One region of the Serratia sp. L9 genome, then DNA from elsewhere that is predicted to be linked to it. Evidence: predicted binding sites of a transcription regulator. Region 1 holds the regulator's gene; the other holds the start of a gene.

Region 1 (3,496 bases):
TGATAGTGTGATCTGAATCACTTTATATTTTTAATAACAATCACTTATATCAACAACATCGAAACTAGCGGCTTTTTAATGGCGGCATAAGATACAATTTTGTAAGGGGTGATACTTTTTACTGATAGGGACAGGAATGCGCTACTTACCGAAGTTACAGCAGCTAAAGGTATTCCAGCAGGTGATCCGCAGCGGCAGTATTCGCGGGGCTGCGCGTGCGCTGGGGCAATCTCAACCGGCGGTGAGCCGTACCATCCGCGAACTGGAACAGATCCTGGAAACCCAATTGATCATTCGCAGCAGCCAGGGGATGACGCTGACCGAAACTGGCCGGGCATTTGCCCTGCGGATGCAGTTGATTCTGGAAGAATTACAACGTGCCGCCGACGAGATCCAGCAGTTGAACCAGCATTCGCAAGGCAGCGTGGCTATCGGTTGCTCTTCTTTATTGGCACTCACGGTATTACCCGCACTGGTCGAAGACTTTAAACAGCCGTTCCCGCAGGCCAATGTGCTGATCCGCGAGGCGCAGCTTTCCACCTTGCTGCCCGCCCTGCGCGAAGGGCGTCTGGATTTTGCCGTAGGCACCGTAAGCCAGGAGCTACCCCTGGAAGATTTGGTTCGCGAACCGCTGTTCAGCGCATCATTTTGCATCATCGCCCGCCAGGGCCATCCGCTGGGACAGGCGACATCGCTTGATGAGCTTTGTGAGGCCAAATGGTTATTACCGGAAACTGATATGGGGTATTACCAGCAACTGCAATCGGTGCTCGGCTCGTTCTATCAGCAATTGATCCACGCGCCTATACGTTCAGACTCGGTGGTATGTGGGTTGAATATGGTTATGCAGACCAACTATCTGACCATCGTGGCACGGGCGATGAGTGCGCCGTTTAATTTGCAGCACCAACTGGTGACGTTACCTATCGACAGCCTGCCGCAGGCACAGTATTGCGTGTTGTATTCGCAGAAATCGCCACTGACCGTAACGGCGCGGCGATTTCTGGATTTATTGCGCCTTCATTGCCAGCGCTACGCCTGGTAAGGCTCAGGCTACTTCGCGGATTTCAAAGCTGTGGGTGATGTTGGCAGCTTTGCCCAGCATCAGCGAAACGGAGCAGTACTTCTCGGCAGAAAGGTCAACCGCGCGCTCTACAATCTTATAGGTCAGCCCTTTGCCGCTAACAATAAAATGCAGGTTGATATGGGTAAACAAACGAGGGGCTTCCTCACGACGCTCAGAGGTCAGCTTCACCTCGCAATCACGAACGTCGTTACGGCCTTTTTGCAAAATAGCCACCACATCGATGGCGCTGCAACCGCCTACGGACATCAACACCATCTCCATTGGGCTGGGTGCTTTATCACCAGCGTTTCCATCCATCAAAATCTGATGGCCAGACGCAGATTCACCCAAGAATGTCAGTCCTTCCACCCACTTAACTCTTGCCTGCATTTTGTACACTCCGGTTAATTTCTCAAAAACAGGGTACGCTTTCGTATAGAAACTGGCAACGGAACCTGACGCTAATCATGCTGAAGCGAGACAACACAAGACACCCGCCTCACTCTGTGCTACAAACAGAGCCGCAACAACTCTTTCCAGGTCACCGATTTCAGGGAAATGTCCAAGGAAAGGCCCCTATATTGGTATGTTAACAGAATGTAGCTTGCAGCACTTCGCGCAAGTTAATATGCTAGAGCACAAGCGTATTTCTATAACACGCCTCAAAACCTGTTGATAGCCACAACTAAAACCCCAGGCTATAAGCACGTTTTACAGGGAACTCTGACCCCTGTGATACAAGGCAGCGATAACAACAGAGGATAACAGCGAATGGTTCTCGGCAAACCGCAAACAGACCCGACTCTTGAATGGTTCCTGTCTCATTGTCATATCCACAAATATCCATCAAAGAGTACGCTGATTCACCAAGGTGAAAAGGCCGAAACGCTTTACTACATCGTGAAAGGCTCCGTTGCGGTGCTGATTAAAGATGAAGAAGGTAAAGAGATGATCCTGTCCTACCTTAACCAGGGGGATTTCATCGGCGAGCTTGGATTATTTGAAGAAGGCCAGGAACGTAGCGCCTGGGTAAGGGCAAAAACGGCCTGTGAAGTGGCTGAAATTTCCTACAAGAAATTCCGCCAGTTGATCCAGGTTAACCCGGATATTCTGATGCGCCTGTCCGCTCAGATGGCAAACCGCCTGCAAATTACCTCAGAGAAAGTGGGTAACCTCGCCTTCCTTGATGTTACCGGCCGCATCGCGCAAACCTTGCTGAACCTGGCAAAACAGCCTGATGCCATGACTCACCCAGATGGCATGCAGATCAAGATCACCCGCCAGGAAATTGGCCAGATCGTCGGTTGTTCACGTGAAACCGTTGGTCGTATTTTGAAGATGCTCGAAGATCAGAATCTGATTTCCGCTCACGGCAAAACCATTGTCGTGTACGGTACACGTTAATCCCTGAAGAAGCGGCGCATCAATGCGCCGTTTTTTTGCCTGCTGAATAGCAAACCATGTGGCGCCGCCTGATTTACCACCCGGAAGTCAACTATGCACTGCGCCAAACGCTGGTGCTGTGTTTACCGGTGGCTTTTGGCCTGCTGATTGGTAACCTGCAATTGGGCATGATGTTCTCGCTGGTTCCCGCCTGCTGTAATATCGCCGGGCTGGATACGCCTCATAAACGCTTTTTCAAACGCCTGATGGTTGGCGGTTCGCTATTCGCCATCAGCAGCATTTTGCTGCAACAGGCTCTGCTTTGGCACCTCCCACTCCCCTTACTGATGCTGGTTATGGCGCTGCTGCTTGGTGTCAGTGGTGAAATTAGCCCACTGCATGCCCGCCTGCTGCCTGCAGCACTGGTTGCCGCCATCTTCTCTCTCAGCATGGCCGGTACCGTCCCGATATGGCATGCCCCCTTGCTGTATGCCGTAGGCACCGCCTGGTACGGGCTGTTTACCTGGTTCTGGTTCAAATTGTGGAAAGAGCAGCCGATGCGCGAATCCCTGAACCAGCTCTATCGGCAGCTAGCCGACTATTTTGAAGCCAAATACTCGCTGCTGACTCAACACACCGATCCAGAAACTGCTCTGCCACCGCTGCTGCAACGCCAGCAGAAAGTGATGGACCTGATTAGCCTGCTGTATCAGCAGCTCAACTTTCTGCCCCATACCAATAATCTGGAGCAAAAACGCCTGCGCCGCACTTTCCAGGTAGCGCTCGATCTGCAGGAGCACATTACCGTCAGCCTGCATCTGCCGGAAGAAGTGCAAAAGCTGGTTGAGCAGAGCCAGGCCGAAGCAATTATCCGCCGTAACGCCCAGGTGATCGCGGCACGCCTGCGCATAGTGGCCGACGATATTCTCTATCATCGGCACTCTGCCCGTTTCAGCATGAAGAACGAGCTGGCCGCGCTGGAGAAAGTGGCCGCTCAGCATGCCGATAATCCGGTTGGTCAGTTCTGTTATTATCACTTCAGCCGCA
Region 2 (3,496 bases), 2.4 Mb from region 1:
ATAAAGACCTTGGCACGGGCTTCTTCTTCGCTCAGGCCTTCGGATTTCATCTGCGCAATGATTTGCTCGGCAATGCCACAACCGGCGGACCCGGCACCAAGGAAGGTCACGGTTTGGTCACGCAACTGGCTGCCTGCGGCACGGCTGGCGGCGATCAGGCTGCCGAGCGTCACGGCGGCGGTGCCTTGAATATCATCATTGAAGCAGCACAGCTCATCACGATAGCGATTCAGCAGCGGCGTGGCGTTGTTCTGGGCAAAATCTTCGAACTGCAACAACACATTCGGCCAACGGCGTTTCACCGCCTGAATGAACTCTTCCACAAAGGCGTGATACTCGTCGCCAGAAATACGCGGGTGACGCCAACCCATATACAGCGGATCGTTCAGCCGTTGCGGGTTGTTGGTGCCGACGTCCAGCACGACTGGCAGCGTATAGGCTGGGCTGATGCCACCGCAGGCGGTATAGAGCGAGAGCTTGCCAATAGGGATACCCATGCCACCAATGCCTTGGTCACCCAGACCTAGAATGCGTTCGCCATCGGTCACTACGATCACTTTAACGTTCTGTTTGGTGGCGTTTTGCAGCATATCGTCAATGCGATCGCGATTTGGGTAGGAGATAAATAACCCGCGCGCACGGCGATAGATATCGGAGAAATGCTCACAGGCTTCGCCCACGGTTGGCGTGTAGATGATGGGCATCATCTCGCTCAGGTGTGAGTCCAACATGCGATAAAACAGGGTTTCATTAGTGTCTTGAATATTGCGCAGGTAGATATGTTTGTCGTTGTCGTTCTTGAAGTCCTGGTATTGGCGATAGGCGCGTTCGACCTGTTCCTCGATGGTTTCTACCGCTTCTGGCAGCAGGCCGTGCAGGTTGAAATTGCTACGCTCTTCTTCGGTGAAGGCACTCCCTTTGTTCAGCAGCGGGAATTCCAACAGGATCGGGCCTGCGTAGGGGATGTAGAGTGGGCGTTTGCTTCCGTATTCATGTTCCATCAGTTTTACTCTTTACGTATCAGATAACTTTTATAACCGCTGATCCTAAGAGATAAGAAAAATATGTACAGCAATTGTTAGTAAATGATGAGCAAATTTGGCAGGGGGATCGGTAATTAAATGATTTTGTAGCGGTAAAAGTATCAACACCGCAGAATTTGGCGGAGCGCGCTGGCTCCGCCACAGAGATTAGAAGGTCACCCGTTGGACGTCCTGGCAACCTAAGGCTGCCAGGGTTGCCTGAGTGGCATCCCACTGTGTCAGGATGGCGCCCTGGGCCTCCGCCAATACCGCACGGCGGATTTTCTGGCAATCGCCGCCGGAGATATTCATGAGAACCAATGCTGCCTGCAACGGTGGCAGACTCGGGTTGAAGGCGGCGTTCTCCGCATAGCGGCCAGCGTAAACCGTGCCATCTTCAGCTTCCAGGGCTACGCCACTGTGGGCGGTGCTGTAGGGCGCATGGCTCTGGTTGGCGGCGGCCAGAGCGGCCTTGGCCAACTCATCATCCAGCGTCAGTTGGAAACCGTGGTTGACGGGGTCCATCAACAGCTCGTTGATCTCCAGATCTTTTGGCCCGAATGAATACGGCAGGTAATCACCCAGCGTGGCCGGTGCCCGTGTTGGCAGGTGGATTTGCAGGCCGGTACCACTGTTTAGTTCATTCATAAACTGACGGCAGTGGCCGCAAGGTGTGTAATTGACGGTGATGGAGACCAACCCGGCCTCATCCCGCAGCCAGGCGTGGGTAACGGCACATTGTTCGGCATGCACGGTCTGCTGCAATGGCGCACCGCTGAATTCCATATTGGCACCAAAGTACAGATTGCCACTGATACCACGGGCTACGGCCCCAACATGAAAATGCGAAATCGGTGTTAACGAGCAGGCGGCAGCCAAGGGGAGCAGAGCAAATGCCAGAGCATCATCATCTAAACCACAGTGTTGCTTGATTGCTTCCACCTGATCGGCCTTGAACATAGCCTGGAAGCCAGGCGCATCAAGATAAGGCAGCAGGGCCGATTGCAAGGCTGATGGCAGTTCGCTGTAGGCAGTGTGAAAGCGCGAGTGCATAAGTAAATTTCTCTACAAGTTAACGGGATGACATTCTAGGCAACCTGCTGACAATAAATTGTGATTTACATCTATTTATTGATGAAATTTATGCAATGGAATTTATAAATTCGAGATGTTTAGCAGTATTTGACGGGGCTAGCCAAACAATCTCAGCATTATCGGGAACAGGAACGGCGCAATCAGCGACGTAATGATCCCGCAGATAACCAGAGCCAATGAGCTGAATGCCCCTTCCTGATAGTCCATTTCTGCACTGCGGGCAGTGCCTAATGCGTGTGAGGCTGTGCCCATTGCCAGGCCGCGTGCGGATTTGGTGGTGATCTTCAACAGGCTAAGCAGGCTCTGCCCAAAAACCGCGCCCAAAATACCGACAAAAATCACGCAGACGGCACTGATTGCCGGAATGCCACCGATCGATTCGGCTACCGCCATAGCTATCGGTGTGGTGACCGATTTCGGCATGATCGAGGCGGCGATATCCGGCTTGGCCCCCATCAGCAGAGCAATGACTCCACCGCTGATCATCGCGGTCATGCTGCCGACAAAGCAGATGGCGATGATAGATTTCCAGCGTGCGCGGATCTGGTGAAGCTGTTCATACAACGGAAAGGCCAGGGCGACAACCGCTGGTTGCAACAGGTCATTAAGGATTTTGCTGCCCTGAAAATAGCGCTCGTATGGGATGCCCGTCAGCAATAAAAAGGGAATAATCACCGCCATCGACACCAGTAAGGGGTTCAGCAACGGCATTTTCAGCCATTGCGCCAATTTGCGTGCGGCAAAGAAAACCAGCAGCGTCAGCGGCAGAGACCACCAGATATTGTGGATCATTTCTCTTCCCCGGGGTTGTTGGCTTTGCCGATAATCTGGCGCTCACGGTGGAAGTAGTGTGAAGTATAGCCGACCACGACAAACACCAGCAGCGTACTGAGCAGGCAAGACACCACCAGTGGGGCCAGATCCTCAACAATCTGGTCGTAATACTTCATCACGCCGACACCGATTGGCACAAACAGCAGCACCATATAGCGGATGAGCAGATGGCACCCGGGTTTGACCCATTTGGCAGGCAGGATTTGTGAAGAGAGCAGGGCAAACAGGATCAACATGCCGATGATGCTGCCGGGGATAGTGACCGGCAGCAGCGCTGCAATGGCGTTACCGGCAAACAGACTCAGGTAGATCAGTACTATTGCCCTGAGGTATTTCCAGCTCTGTGTGAATACGTTGCCCATAACCCTTTCCCATTTAATTTGACGCATTCATCATACAATTAAAATGTGAGCTATGCCACAAAACGCATCATGAATATCGTTGCGAGTTTATTGTCTGGCAGCCAACAGCGCGGCAACTCAAGTTAGAAGATAGCGCCTATTCAGCGCTGTTGAACCTGGTAACCGGTTGTTGCTCGGCCAACC

The links. The regulator CRP, encoded in region 1, controls carbon source genes, mostly activating them, when cyclic AMP is high. The targets are predictions, from matches to a motif close to ATGTGANNNNNNTCACAT.
Region 2: cdd (cytidine deaminase) is a predicted target of CRP. The motif match lies at 2,134-2,151, and genes of this name have one in related genera.

The regions. Positions count from the first base shown of each region.
Region 1 covers NZ_CP192591.1:1,543,212-1,546,707, reverse strand. Annotated here, with positions in the region: gene ACQ86O_RS07180 (LysR substrate-binding domain-containing protein) at 137-1,045, shown strand; gene ACQ86O_RS07175 (OsmC family protein) at 1,049-1,456, opposite strand; gene crp (cAMP-activated global transcriptional regulator CRP) at 1,838-2,470, shown strand; gene ACQ86O_RS07165 (YccS/YhfK family putative transporter) at 2,527-3,496, shown strand, end outside.
Region 2 covers NZ_CP192591.1:4,892,327-4,895,822, reverse strand. Annotated here, with positions in the region: gene ACQ86O_RS23235 (NAD-dependent malic enzyme) at 1-1,001, opposite strand, end outside; gene cdd (cytidine deaminase) at 1,191-2,075, opposite strand; gene ACQ86O_RS23225 (CidB/LrgB family autolysis modulator) at 2,214-2,909, opposite strand; gene ACQ86O_RS23220 (CidA/LrgA family protein) at 2,906-3,313, opposite strand; partial or broken gene ACQ86O_RS23215 (MFS transporter) at 3,450-3,496, opposite strand, start outside.